Regions from separate parts of the Mesorhizobium sp. Cs1299R1N1 genome, predicted to be linked through region 2. Evidence: predicted binding sites of a transcription regulator. Region 2 holds the regulator's gene; the other holds the start of a gene.
The links. The regulator PhoB, encoded in region 2, activates phosphate uptake and scavenging genes when phosphate is short. The targets are predictions, from matches to a motif close to TGTCATNNANCTGTCAT.
Positions count from the first base shown of each region.

Region 1: phnC (phosphonate ABC transporter ATP-binding protein) is a predicted target of PhoB. The motif match lies at 2,628-2,644, and genes of this name have one in related genera.

Region 1 is NZ_JAPYKR010000001.1:489,657-496,804, forward strand. It holds gene phnK (phosphonate C-P lyase system protein PhnK) at 1-361, shown strand, start outside; gene phnL (phosphonate C-P lyase system protein PhnL) at 411-1,118, shown strand; gene O7A70_RS02365 (DapH/DapD/GlmU-related protein) at 1,115-1,732, shown strand; gene O7A70_RS02370 (DUF1868 domain-containing protein) at 1,882-2,592, shown strand; gene phnC (phosphonate ABC transporter ATP-binding protein) at 2,723-3,580, shown strand; gene phnD (phosphonate ABC transporter substrate-binding protein) at 3,691-4,599, shown strand; gene phnE (phosphonate ABC transporter, permease protein PhnE) at 4,656-5,612, shown strand; gene phnE (phosphonate ABC transporter, permease protein PhnE) at 5,616-6,983, shown strand.
Region 2 is NZ_JAPYKR010000014.1:105,155-112,302, reverse strand. It holds gene O7A70_RS27070 (sugar ABC transporter permease) at 1-118, opposite strand, end outside; gene xylF (D-xylose ABC transporter substrate-binding protein) at 262-1,302, opposite strand; gene O7A70_RS27060 (ROK family protein) at 1,575-2,822, shown strand; gene phoB (phosphate regulon transcriptional regulator PhoB) at 2,825-3,514, opposite strand; gene phoU (phosphate signaling complex protein PhoU) at 3,534-4,241, opposite strand; gene pstB (phosphate ABC transporter ATP-binding protein PstB) at 4,267-5,070, opposite strand; gene pstA (phosphate ABC transporter permease PstA) at 5,067-5,918, opposite strand; gene pstC (phosphate ABC transporter permease subunit PstC) at 5,922-6,905, opposite strand; gene pstS (phosphate ABC transporter substrate-binding protein PstS) at 6,972-7,148, opposite strand, start outside.

The DNA of each region.
Region 1 (7,148 bases), on a different contig from region 2:
GATCGAGGAAGACCGTATCGACGACGAACCGCGCGCCTTTTCCGGCGGCATGCGCCAACGCCTGCAAATCGCCCGCAATCTCGTCACCGGACCACGGCTGGTGTTCATGGACGAGCCGACCGGCGGCCTCGACGTTTCCGTGCAGGCGCGCCTGCTCGACCTGTTGCGCGGCCTGGTCACCGACCTTGGCCTTGCCGCGATCGTCGTCACCCACGACCTTGCCGTGGCGCGGCTTCTGTCACAGCGCATGATGGTGATGAAGGACGGCCGCGTCGTCGAAAGCGGCCTTACCGACCGCGTTCTCGACGACCCGCGCGCGCCGTACACGCAATTGCTCGTTTCCTCGATTTTGCAGGTGTGATGATGGCGCCTGTACGCCCGCCGACGATTGACGATTGGAGAACCTTCTGATGCCGACCCCTCTCGTTGTCTCCGACGTCGCCAAAAGCTTCACCATGCATCTGCGCGACGGCATCAAATTGCCCGTCGTCGCGGGGGTCTCGTTCTCGATCAAGGCCGGAGAATGCACCGTGCTCGGCGGTCCGTCCGGTGCCGGCAAAAGCTCGATCCTGAAGATGCTCTACGGCAACTACGCCGTCGACGAAGGCCAGATCATCGTCACGCACGAGGATGGGTTGATCGATCTCGCCCATGCCAGCCCACGCACCGTGCTTGCCGTGCGCCGGCAAACGATCGGCTATGTCAGCCAATTCCTGCGCACCGTGCCGCGCGTCTCGGCCCTCGATGTCGTCGCCGAACCACTGGTTGAACGCGGCGAGGAGCGCGAGGCAGCCCGGGCCAGGGCACGCTCCTTGCTGGCCCAGCTCAACCTGCCGGAAAAACTATGGATGCTGCCGCCGGCAACCTTCTCGGGCGGCGAGCAGCAGCGCGTCAACATCGCGCGCGGTTTCATCACCGAACATCCGATCCTGCTGCTCGACGAGCCGACCGCATCGCTCGACGCAACGAACCGCGACGTGGTGATCGAACTCATCGCCGCCAAGAAGGCGGCAGGCGTCGCCTTGCTTGGCATCTTCCATGACCACGAAGTGCGCGAGGCGGTGGCCGACCGCGTCATCGACGTCACCGCCTTCGCTCCGGGAAAACTCGCCGCATGACCAGGAAATTGTCGGAAACGCCGCTGATCCATCCAACAGCGGAGGTGCACAACTCGACGCTCGGCCGCTGGACCGAGATCGCCGACCGCAGCCGGGTCTCGGAAAGCGAACTCGGCGACTATTCCTACATGATGCAGGACTGCGCAGTCTGGTGCGCGACGATCGGCAAGTTTGCCAACATCGCGGCCAGCGTGCGCCTCAACGCCACCAACCACCCGACATGGCGGCCGACGCTGCACCATTTCACCTACCGTGCCTCCGACTATTGGGACGACGCCGAGCACGAGAGCGACTTCTTCGCTGAGCGTCGCGCCAAACGCGTCACCATCGGCCACGACACCTGGCTCGGCCACGGCTCGACCGTCCTGCCCGGCGTCACCGTTGGCGATGGTGCTGCGGTCGGCGCTGGCGCGGTCGTCTCGAAGGACGTCGCGCCCTACACCATCGTCGCCGGCGTGCCGGCCAAACCGATCCGCGAGCGCTTCGACCGTCGCACCGCCGAGCGCTACCAGGCGCTTGCCTGGTGGGACTGGGACCATGCCAGGCTGCGTGCCTCGCTCGACGACTTCCGCGAGCTCTCGGCCGAGGCGTTCCTGGAGAAATACGAGGGATAGAGCAGTTCCAGAAAAAGTGGGAACCGGTTTTCCGTTCGCAATTGTTGCAGGCAAGGAGACATAGCCCTCACATCGACGTCATGAGCGACACTGTTTCATATCCTTGACACATCACCGGGGCAGGACGCGGGTGTTCCAAGGAGATCGCCATGCTCGACACCGTCAGACCCTCGCTCGCCGTATTCTTTGCCGGCTCCAATCCGACGCCGCCGGCGCATCTCGGCACGCGCTACGACGCGTCAGGCAACTTTCTCCTCGAGCCCGGCAACACCGTCGTCAGCCATCTGGTCAGCGGCTCGCCATCCGAAGCCGTGGTGCTCGCTGTGCGCGATCGGATGATGGCGATGCCGGACGCCGACCGCCTTGCCTTCACGCCTGTCTCCAGCCTGCACATGACACTCTTCCAGGGCATCATCGAATATCGCCGCCGGTTGCCTTACTGGCCACGGGACGTGCCGCTCGACACCGGCATCGACGCCATGACCCGCCTCTATCTGGAGCGCCTGAGGGGTTTCCAGGGCGCCGGTCCGTTCAACATCAAGGTGCTCGAGATCGTGCCGACCGGGCTCACCGTTGCCGGCGCGACCGACGAGGATGTGCGCATCATGCGTGCATGGCGCGATGCGCTGGCCGTGCCGTTCGGCTACCGGCACCCCGATCACGACAAATACGTCTTTCACATCACCTTCGCTTATCAGATCCAGCGTCTTGCTGACGACAGGGCCGCCGCATGGCAGGCGCTATTTGATGAGAGCCTGGCGCTTTTCGGCCGGGAGGCCCCATTGATCGAGATCAAGGCCCCCGCCTTCTGCGCATTCCGCGACATGGAGCATTTCGAGGAATTGCTGGTGCTCGGCTGATCGCCGGCAGGACGCCGGCCGTCGTATCTGTGGAGCGTAACAAAACTGACATGCTGGCGACATGGCAGGTTCATGTGGCTGCGTTAGGCGAGTGCCTGACGATCAATATGGACCGGACTGGAACCAGCCCATGTCAGCAAGCTCTGCCACGCTCGAAATTCGCGGTGTCAGCCGACGATTTGGCAAGAACACCGCCGTCAGCGACGTCAACATCTCGATCCCGCAGGGGCAGATGGTCGGCGTCATCGGTCGTTCGGGTGCAGGCAAGTCGACGCTTCTTCGCATGATCAACCGTCTTGTCGACCCCAGCCAGGGGTCGATTTTTTTTGACGGCGCCGAGGTCTCCCGCCTACGCGGGTCGCCGCTGCGGCGTTGGCAGCGCGACTGCGCCATGATCTTCCAGCAGTTCAACCTGGTGCCGCGCCTCGATGTGCTCACCAACGTGCTGCTTGGCAAATTGAATCACCGTTCGACCCTGTCCAACCTTCTCGGCATGTTCTCGCGCGCCGAATGCGCCGAGGCGGTCGCCGCGCTCGAGCGGCTCGACATCGCCCGTACGGCACTTCAACCCGCCGGCACCCTGTCGGGCGGTCAGCAGCAGCGCGTCGCGATTGCCCGTGCCCTGATGCAGCAGCCCAAGGTGATCCTCGCCGACGAGCCGATCGCCTCGCTCGACCCGCTCAACGCCAAGGTGGTGATGGATTCGCTGCAGGACATCAATTTGCGCGAAGGCATCACCGTCGTCACCAACCTGCACACGCTCGATACCGCCCGCACCTATTGCAACCGCATCATCGGCATGGCCGCCGGCAAGGTCGTCTTCGACGGGCCGCCCGAAGAGCTCAACCGCGAAGCGGTGCGTCTAGTCTATGGCGCCGACAGCAACGGTGGTGAGATATCGGAGGTCATCACCTCCACCAGCGTTGCCTTCAAGCAGAAGATCGCCGCATCCGCCGGACCGCTCGAACCCGCATTCCCGGGATACTGAGCCCACTACGGGCATAGCGAGCAGCCTGGATCGTCCGCCCGCGTCAAGGGCACTTGTCAAGATCAAGAACGCTGCCGGCGCGGGGCCGGAACCTACAGGAGAGATAGCAAATGTTCAGGAAGATGGTTTTCGGTGCCGTTTCGGTGCTCGCCATGGCCACCAGCATGGCCCACGCCGCCGATATGAAGGAATTTCGCGTCGGCATCCTCGGCGGCGAAAACGAAACCGACCGGCTGCGTAACTACCAGTGCCTGGCCGACCACCTGAAGGCCGAGTTCGGCTTCGAGAAGGTTTCGCTGTTCCCGGCCGCCGACTATGACGGCGTCATCCAGGGCCTGCTCGGCGGCACGCTCGACTTCGCCGAACTCGGCGCTTCCGGCTATGCCAGCGTCTACATCAAGGACCCGAAGGCGGTCACCCCGATCCTCACCACCCAGCAGACCGACGGCGCCACCGGCTATTATTCCGTCGGCCTGGCGCTGAAGACCTCGGGGATCACCGACATCAAGTCGGCCAAGGGCAAGAAGCTCGGCTATGCCGACCCGGATTCGACCTCCGGCTACCTGATCCCGCTGACCCAGATTCCGAAGACCACCGGCGCCTCGAACGAAACCTTCTTCGCTTCGACCCAGTTCAATGGCGGCCACGAAAACAACGTTCTGGCCGTGCGTGACGGCAAGGTCGATGTCGCGGTCGACGATTCCTCGGGTATAGGCGACTTCAAGAACGGCTACACCTCCGGCACCTTCCACAAGGAAGTCGCCAAGGGCGCCGTCGACCCCAACGATTTCGTCGAAGTCTGGCGTTCGGGCCTGATCCCGAACGGTCCGCTCGTCGTGCGCACCGCGATCGGCGACGACATGACCGCCAAGCTGACCGCCTTCTTTACCGACCTGCCCAAGAAGGACAAGGCTTGCTTCGAAGGCGTCGAAGGCGGCGATTTCACCGGCTATGTTCCGGTGAAGCCGGACTTCTACAGCGTCATCGTCGAAGCCCGTAAGGCAGCCATCGGCGGCTAACGGCGAAATTGCAAAGGGGCGGTATCTCAGGTACCGCCCTTTTTGCATCTCCGATCATGACCCTTTCCGTGACAGCCCCCTCCGGCGCCACCCACCAGACGGCCGATGCCTGGCGACGCCAGACGTCGCTGCGCCGGCTCTATACCGTGCTCGGCGTCGGACTGCTGCTTGCCGCGATGCTCTCCAGCATGTGGTTCGCCGACGAAGCCAATGCCGGGCACTTCTTCGACCGGCTGCCGCACATTCTGGATTTCCTGAGCTGGCTGGTCCCCAAGGACTGGAACGACGTCTGGCGGGCGCTGTTCGACATCGCCTCGCCGCATGATACCGGCACCCAGGAATTCAACTTCCCGCTTGGCCGCGTCTATGTGTGGGGCGGTTTCTACGTCCCCGAATATTTCGAACTGATGCTGACCACGGTGAACGTGGCGCTGGTTTCAACCTTCATCGGCTTCATCTTCGCAGTGCCTTTTTCCTTCATCGCGGCGCGCAACCTGACGCCTCATCCGGCACTGAGGCTGGTGGTCAAGCGCTTCATGGAATTGCTGCGCGCCTTTCCGGAAATCGTCATCGCCGGCCTCTTCGCGGCAATCGTCTCGACCGGTCCGATCGCCGCCATCATCGCCATCGGCCTGCATTCGATCGGCGCACTCGGCAAGCTGTTCTACGAGATCAACGAGAACATCGACATGCGTGCCGAGGAAGGCCTGACGGCGGTCGGCGCCAACTGGTTCGAGCGGGTGCGCTTCGCCGACCTGCCGCAGGTGTTGCCCAATTTCGTGTCCTATACGCTGCTCCGGGTCGAGATCAACGTGCGGGCCTCCACCATCATCGGCGCCGTCGGCGGCGGCGGCATCGGCGAGGAACTGAAGCTGTCCATCTCGCGCGGCTTCGGCGCCAAGACGCTGGCGCTGGTGCTGCTGCTGTTCACGACCATCTTCATCATCGACCAGTTTTCCGCCTGGCTTCGTCGCAAGCTGGTCGGCGAACAAGCCTTTATGATGGGTTCGTAGATCATGGCGACCATGACCGCCGAGGAAATGCTGTCGATCGAGGCGCGCCACCCGCAGGTGTTCCGGCGCCCGGCATACAAGCGCTTCGGTCCGCTGCTCCTGTTTACCGGCACCCTCCTCTATCTGGTCTATGCCTTGTGGTTCTTCAGCCTGCCGCAGGTATTGCGGGAATCGCACTGGGAGCGCCTCCCGCTCTTCCTGACACAATGGATCAGCTACGATCTGCAACCGGAATTCCGTCTCGACCACCCGGAGATCACGCCCAAATATCCGCGTTTCTCGGCACTGGGCGACAATCCCAATCCGGATTGGGTAATCAAGAATGCCGACGGGTCCTTCACCGTGCGGATCGACGGCCAGGCCAAATCCGTCACCTTCGACAAGACCTACGCGACGATTGTCGCTCATGGCCAGACGGTGCCGGTGGCACTGACCAGCGGCAAGCCGGTGATCACGGGTCCGGTGCCGGACTGGATCACCGCGCATGACGACGAGGTGGTGGCCAAGATGGGCTTTGTCGGCGAGGTGCGCGTCACCGTCGACCGCGTCAAGGTGCGCAAGCGCTTCCTCGGCTGGGCGAACTTCGTCTTTGACACACGCTCGCCCTTCTTCGGCAAATCGGCGGGGGAGGTGGTCTCGCTGATCGTATCGGGGCCCGAGCTGAAACCTGGCATCTCGAACCTCGCACTGGCCGGCGACAACATCTGGAACAACGCCCAGTGGCAACATGGCGATGTCTGGACGAAGCTCTTGCAGACCATTGTCATGGCTTTCCTGGGCACGCTGCTCGGTGGCATCGTCGCCTTCCCGCTGGCCTTCTTCGCGGCGCGCAACATCACGCCGAGCGGCTTGCTCAGCCAGGTGCTCAAGCGCTTCTTCGACTTCATGCGCTCGGTCGATATGCTGATCTGGGCGCTGTTCTTCACCCGCGCCTTCGGCCCCGGCCCGTTGGCCGGCAGCGCCGCGATCTTCTTCACCGAGATCGGCACATTGGGAAAAGTCTATTCGGAAGGTCTGGAGAACATCGACGACAAGCCACGTGAAGGGGTGCTTTCGACCGGCGCCAACGGCATCTTGGTGCAGCGCTACGGCGTTATGCCCGAGGTGATCCCGGTCTTCATCAGCCAGACGCTCTACCAGTGGGAATCCAACACCCGCGGAGCCACCATCATCGGCGCCGTCGGCGCCGGCGGCATCGGCCTGAAACTGTGGGAAGCGATGCGCACCAACTCCAACTGGGCCAACGTCTTCTACATGGTGCTGCTGATCCTGCTCGTCGTCTTCACCTTCGACAACATATCCAACTTCCTGCGCCGTAGGCTGAGCCGGACGATTCACGACTACAACAGGATCCAGGCCAAGCAGGGGTAGCCTTGTGAAGCAGAAGCGCAGGCTTCGTCTCGCCCGGCGCCAAAGGGTCGACCCCCACTCCGTCGAGCTTCGCTCGACACCTCTCCCCCGAGCGACGGGGTAGAGGAAAGGCACCAAGCTGTCCGGGCCGGCGCCTGTCCTCCTGGGTGAGGCTTTCTTCCTCTC
Region 2 (7,148 bases):
CGCCGATCATGCCGAGCATACGGGTGTCGATCTCGGTCGCTTTCAGGAACCGGGCGACCGCGCCGAGTTCCGAAGCGCGCGCGGTATCGGCCTGCAGGTTGGACGTCGTGTCGGTCATGATTTCCTCCAACCGGCTGGCCGTCTGACGCGGATGCCGAACCCAGCCTAGAAGCTATCCGCGTGATGCGGAAACACAAATCTTTTTGAGAAAACGCCGCGGCTTGGGGGCCGCGGCGCCTTCATTTCTTCAAGCGGTCAAACTCAGTTGCAGGCCGCGACGCTGCCGGCGGCGACGCCCGCGCAGACTTCGTCCTTCTTGATCCAGCCGGCGTCGATGACGAGGTTGAGATTGTCCTTGGTGATGGCGACCGGGGTCAGGAACAGCGACTTGACGGTGTTGCCGCCAGGCGTCGTGAAGTCCTTCGTGCCGGCGATGTCGGTCATCTTCTTGCCGTCGGCGAGCTGCGAGGCGATCTCGGCGGCGTTCTTGCCGAGTTCACGCGCATCCTTCCACACCGACACGGTCTGGGTGCCGAGCGCGATGCGGTTGAGCGCGGCGTGGTCGCCGTCCTGGCCAGAGACCGGCACGGTGCCGGCGAGCCCCTGCGCCGTCAACGCCGCGACGACGCCGCCGGCGGTGCCGTCATTGGCCGCGACCACGGCGTCGACCTTATTGTCGTTGGCGGTGAGGAACTGCTCCATGTTCTTCTGGGCGTTGGCGGGCAGCCAGCCGTCCGTATAGGCTTCGCCGACATTCTTGATCTTGCCGCTGTCGATGGCTTCCTTCAGCACTTCCATCGAGCCCGAGAACAGGAAGTCGGCATTCGGGTCGGCACCCGAGCCCTTGATGAAGACGTAATTGCCTTCAGGCTTCACCTTGAACACCTCGCGAGCCTGCATGCGGCCGACTTCCTTGTTGTCGAAGGTCAGGTAGAAGACGTCCTTGTTTTCGATCAGGCGGTCATAGCCGACGACCGGAATGCCCTCGTCGAGCGCCTTCTGCACCGCTGGGCCGATGGCCGAAGCATCCTGCGCCAGGATGATCAGCGAATTGGCGCCCTGCGAAATCAGGCTTTCGACATCGGTCAGCTGCTTGCCGGGATTGGACTGCGCATCGGCGGAAATGTACTTGTCGCCCGCGGCCTCGATCGCCTTCTTCATGGCGGCCTCGTCGGTCTTCCAGCGCTCTTCCTGGAAATTCGACCACGAAACGCCGATGACCTTGTCCTTCGCCTGCGCCACCGACGCCAGCGTCAGCGACATGGCGACACCCGCCAGGATGGCGACTGTGAATCTCTTCATGATATATCCTCCCTGCGCCGCGTATGGCGCGACCAAACTGGCCCGAAGGCCGGCACAAAGGCCCTATTTTTTCGAGCCTCGAAAAAACACTGATCCATCGTCGGAACACTGTCAACATCGATTCTGATGGATTTTGAGGTGCCGGGAACCTTTTTTCGAGTCCCGCAATAAATAAATGACAGCTCCTGCCGCTTCTGCCAGTATTCGATCCGTTGCCGGAGATGTTCGAGGGGGGTGTCAAGAACCGCGGCGACGGGGAGGATGTGGGAAGCATGTCGGTCGGAATCCGCCACGACGATCTGCGCCGGCGCAACCGCGCCATGGTGATTGCAGCCGTGCGTCAGGGTGGTCAGCCCTCGCGCACCGAGATCGCCGCCACCACCGGCCTCAGCCACTCGACCATATCGGCGATATCAGCCGACCTGATCGACGAGGGTATCCTGACCGAAGGCAAGCCGAACGAGGCCGGTTTACTGAAACGCGGCCGGCCGCAGGTTGGCCTTGGCCTCAACCCCGAGGCGGCGGCTGTGATGACCGTGGTGCTGTCGCTGAATTTCCTGTCCGTCGCCGTCATCGATTATTCCGGCCAGGTGGTCGCCGAGGAACAGCGCCGGCTGGACACGCTGACCATGTCGCGCGAGGCGCTGATCGGCGAATGCACGGCAATAGTGCGGCGGCGCCTCGAGGACCCCGATCTCGACGTCCGTAGTATTGCCCGCATCGCACTGGCGATCCAGGGCATCACCGACACCGAGGCGCGTGCGATGCTGTGGTCGCCGATCACGCCGCAGACGGACATTCCCTTCGCCGACATACTTGAAGCCGAGTTCGGCATCCCCGCCACCATGGAGAACGACTGCAACATGATGGCGGTGGCGCTGCGCTGGCGCGACCCCGAACGCTACCGCGACGACTTCATCGCCATCCTGCTCTCGCACGGCATCGGCATGGGCCTGGTGCTGAAGGGCGAGTTGTTCACCGGGACGCATTCATCGGGAGGCGAGTTCGGCCACATGATCCATCGCCCGGGAGGCGCACTCTGCCGCTGCGGGCGGCGCGGCTGCGTCGAGGCCTATGCCGGCAACTACGCCATCTGGCGCAACGCCAGGCAGCTTGGCGAGGACGCCGAACCGGTCGCGGATGTCAGCGATGCGCAGATGCGGGCACTCGCCGCGACGGCAAGGGAGAAAGACGGACCGGAGCGCGAAGCCTATCGCAAGGCCGGCGAGGCGCTGGGCTATGGGCTGGGCAGCCTGTTCGCGCTGATCGATCCCGCACCCGTCGCCATGGTCGGCGTCAGCGCCGCCGCCTTCGACCTGATCGAGCCGGCCTTGCGCGAGGCCATCGCCCAGACCGCCGGCGGCCAGCATTCGGAATCGATTTCCTTCGACACCGAGCCGAACGAGCTGCCGCTCATCCGCGAAGGTTGCGCCATGCGCGCATTGACCTTCGTGGACCAGGAGATTTTCGCGCCGGGCGTGCTGGCGAGGCCCGGCGTTCCGGGCAAGAATGTAGCCTGATTTCAGTCTTCCCTGATCGCGTAGCCCGCGCCGCGAATGGTGCGGATCACGTCCGGCATGCGGCCGTTGTTGACCGCCTTGCGCAGCCGGCCGACATGCACGTCCACGGTGCGTTCATCGATATAGATCGTCTCGCCCCAGACGTTGTCGAGCAGCTGGCTGCGCGAGAACACGCGGCCGGGATGACGCATCATGAATTCGAGCAGGCGGAACTCGGTCGGTCCGAGCCGGATCTCGCTCTTCTTGCGATAGACCCGGTGCGATTCCCGGTCGAGCACGATGTCGCCGACCTTGAGCACGCTGGACAGCACTTCCGGCTTGGCGCGGCGCAGCAGCGCCTTGACCCGGGCCATGAATTCCGGCGTCGAGAATGGCTTGACCAGATAGTCGTCGGCGCCGGTCGAGAGGCCGCGCACGCGGTCGCTCTCCTCGCCGCGCGCCGTCAGCATGATGATCGGCAGCCTCTCGGTCTCGGGCCGCATTCGCAGGCGCCGACAGAGTTCGATGCCGGAAACCGCCGGCACCATCCAGTCGAGCACCAGGAGGTCGGGCACGTTCTCCTGGAGGCGGATCTCGGCTTCGTCGCCGCGTGTCACCACCTCGACCTGGTAGCCTTCCGATTCCAGATTGTAGCGGAGGAGCACGCCGAGCGGCTCCTCGTCCTCCACCACCATGATGCGTGGCGCGATCATCGATTGATCATCCCTGCCGTCAAGCCGCTGGCACCGACATCGCCGTCTCGTCCTGCTTCGGACGGTTGGCGGGCAGTTGCGTGCCGGTCAGCACATAATATGCATTCTCGGCAATGTTGGTCACGTGGTCGCCGATGCGTTCGAGATTCTTGGCGCAGAACAAAAGATGCGTGCAAGCCGTGATGTTGCGCGGATCCTCCATCATGTAGGTCAGGAGTTCGCGGAACACCGATGTGTATTTGACATCGATGCGTTCGTCGTCATTCCTGAGCTTGGCGAGCGCGGCGGCATCGCCGGCCGCGTATTCCTCGACCACGCCCTGCACCTGGATCAGCACCAGCTGCGCCATGGAGTCGATCGAATGCGACAGGTCGCGCGGCGTGGCGGAGAGGCCGACGGAGCCGACGCGCTTGGCAATGTTCTTGGCAAGGTCGCCGATGCGCTCGAGATCGCCTGCCATCCGGATCGAGCCGACGACATGACGCAGATCGTCGGCCATCGGCTGGCGCTTGGCGATCAGGGTGATGGCGCGGTCGTCGAGTTCGCGCTGGCGCGCGTCCATGATGGCGTCGTCGGAGACGACCCGCTGTGCCAGCGCGTTATCGGAATTCAGCAGCGCCTTGGTGGCGCCGCCGACCATCGTGCCGGCGAGATCGCCCATGTCGCTGATCAGCCTGCTGATCTGTCCGAGATCCTCGTCGAAGGCTGCGACTGTATGTTCGGCCATGATCCTGGTCCTCGTATGCGTGATATCAGCCGAAGCGGCCGGTGATGTAGTCCTGCGTGCGCTTCTCGCGAGGCGACGTGAAGATCTTCTCGGTCTTGTCGAATTCGACCAGTTCGCCCAGATACATGAAAGCCGTCTGGCGTGACACGCGCGCCGCCTGCTGCATATTGTGGGTGACGATGACGATCGTGTAGTCGGCCTGCAACTCGTCGATCAGTTCCTCGATCTTGGCGGTCGACAGCGGATCGAGCGCCGAGGCCGGCTCGTCGAGCAGGATGACCTCCGGCTTCACCGCCACGGTGCGGGCGATGCAAAGACGCTGCTGCTGGCCGCCCGACAGGCTGAGACCGCTGGCGTTCAGCTTGTCCTTGACCTCGGTCCACAATGCGGCGCGCTTCAGCGCCTGCTCGACACGGCCGTCCATCTCGGCCTTGCTGATCTTCTCATAGAGCCTGACGCCGAAAGCGATGTTCTCATAGATCGACATCGGGAACGGCGTCGGCTTCTGGAACACCATGCCGATCTTGGTCCGCAGCAGGTTGAGATCCTGCGAACGATCGAGAACGTTCTGGCCGTCGAGCAGCACCTGGCCCTCGGCGGTCTGCTTGGGGTAGAGTTCGTAGATGCGGTTGAAGACGCGCAGCAGCGTCGACTTTCCGCAACCCGACGGACCGATGAAGGCCGTCACGCTGCGCTCGGGCAGCGACAACGTGATGTCCTTCAGCGCCTTCGACTGGCCGTAGTAGAAATTGAGGTTCTTGACCTCGATCTTCGCCTTGGCGGCTGCCTCGGCGGCAATCGTCATGTCTGGAGACAACATCTGGCTCATTTGTCCTCTCTGCGTCCGGTCAGGCTGCGCGCAAAGATGCTGAGCGCGAGAACCGTCAATGTGATTATGAGTGCGCCGGTCCAGGCCAGCTGCTGCCATTCCTCATAGGGGCTGAGAGCGAACTGGAAGATGGTGACCGGCAGGCTGGCCATCGGCGCGTTGAGATTGCTCGACCAGAACTGGTTGTTGAGCGCGGTGAAGAGCAGCGGCGCCGTCTCGCCGGAGATACGGGCGATCGACAGCAATATGCCGGTGACGATGCCGGAAAGTGCTGCACGGTAAGCCACTGATTTGATGACCACCCAGCGCGGCGCGCCGATCGCGGTTCCGGCTTCGCGCAAGGCGTTCGGCACCAGGTTGAGCATGTCCTCGGTAGTGCGCACGACCACGGGGATGACCAGGATGGCCAGCGCGACGGCGCCGGCGATCGCCGAGAAATGCCCCATCGGCCGCACCATCAATTCGTAGACGAACAGGCCGATGATGATCGACGGCGCCGACAGCAGGATGTCGTTGATGAAGCGCACCACGGTGGTGAGTTTCGAGAAGCGGCCATATTCGGCCATATAGGTGCCGGCCAGAACACCGATTGGCGTGCCGACGATAACGGCGATGACGGTCATCACCACGCTGCCATAGATAGCGTTCAGCAGGCCGCCGGCATCGCCGGGGGGCGGCGTCATCTGCGTGAACACATCAAGGGAGAGCCCGGCTGCGCCTTTGTAGACCAGAGCGCCGAGGATCAGTGCCAGCCAGGCAAGCCCGATGCCCGCGGCGGCGACGCACAGCGTCATCATCACCGAGTTTCTGGTCTTGCGGCGGCTGTGAAGCGACGAGGCTGTCGACATCGGTCAGGCTCCGGTGCGGGCGTCGATGCGCATCAGCATGTAACGTGCGATGGCAAGGATGAGGAAGGTGATGACGAACAGGATCAAGCCGAGCGCCACCAGCGAGGACGTGTAGAGGTCGCCGACGGCTTCGGTGAATTCATTGGCGATGGTCGCGGAGATTGTCGTTGCCGGCGCGAACAGCGAGGTCGAGATGCGGTGCGCATTACCGATCACGAAGGTCACCGCCATGGTTTCGCCGAGCGCGCGGCCAAGGCCAAGCATGACGCCGCCCATGATGCCGATGCGGGTGTAAGGGATGACGACGCGACGTGTCACTTCCCAGGTCGTGCAGCCAATGCCGTAGGCGGACTCCTTCAGCACCGGCGGCACCGTGTCGAACACGTCCTTGGTGATCGAGGTGATGAAGGGCAGCACCATGATGGCGAGGATCAGCGACGAGGTCAGCAGGCCGATGCCGTAGGGCGGACCGGCAAACAGGCTGCCAAGGCCGGGAATGCCATGGAAAACACTGATGATGAAGGGTTGCACAGTCGTCTGCAGGAACGGCGCCAGGACGAACAGGCCCCAGATGCCGTAGATGATCGAAGGAATGCCGGCCAGCAGTTCCACCGCCATGCCGATTGGGCGCCGAAGCGGGCGCGGGCAAAGCTCGGTGAGAAAAATGGCAATGCCGATGCCGAGCGGCACGGCGATCAGGATGGCGATGGCCGATGTGACAATGGTGCCATAGATAGGCGCCAGGGCGCCGAATTTCTCCGTCACCGGGTTCCAGCTCTCGCTGGTCAGAAACGAGAAGCCGAAGGTCGACAGTGCCTGCCAGGAACCGGCAAACAACGAGATGGCGACGCCGCCAAGCAGCACCAGCACGAGAATGGCGGCGGCGCGGGTCAGCCCATGGAAGATCGAATCTGTTAACGCGAAGCGTCTGACGATGACGTCGCGCGAGCCCTTAATGGCTGGCAAGGCTTCCTGGACAGCACTCATGTCAAGCTCGGCTCTTTGTGTTGAGAAAAAGGAGCGCCGCGTGAAGCGGCGCTCCTTAGGGTGATGTTACTCGCCAGCGAAGACCGGCTTGCCACCGGCCTGGATGTCGGCCTTCCACGAAGCCTTGATCAGGTCGACGACGCTGTCGGGGATCGACACGTAGTCGAGCGCCTTGGCGGTTTCCTTGCCGTCCTTATAGGCCCAGGCAAAGAACTTCAGCGCTTCGCCGGTGGCAGCGGCATC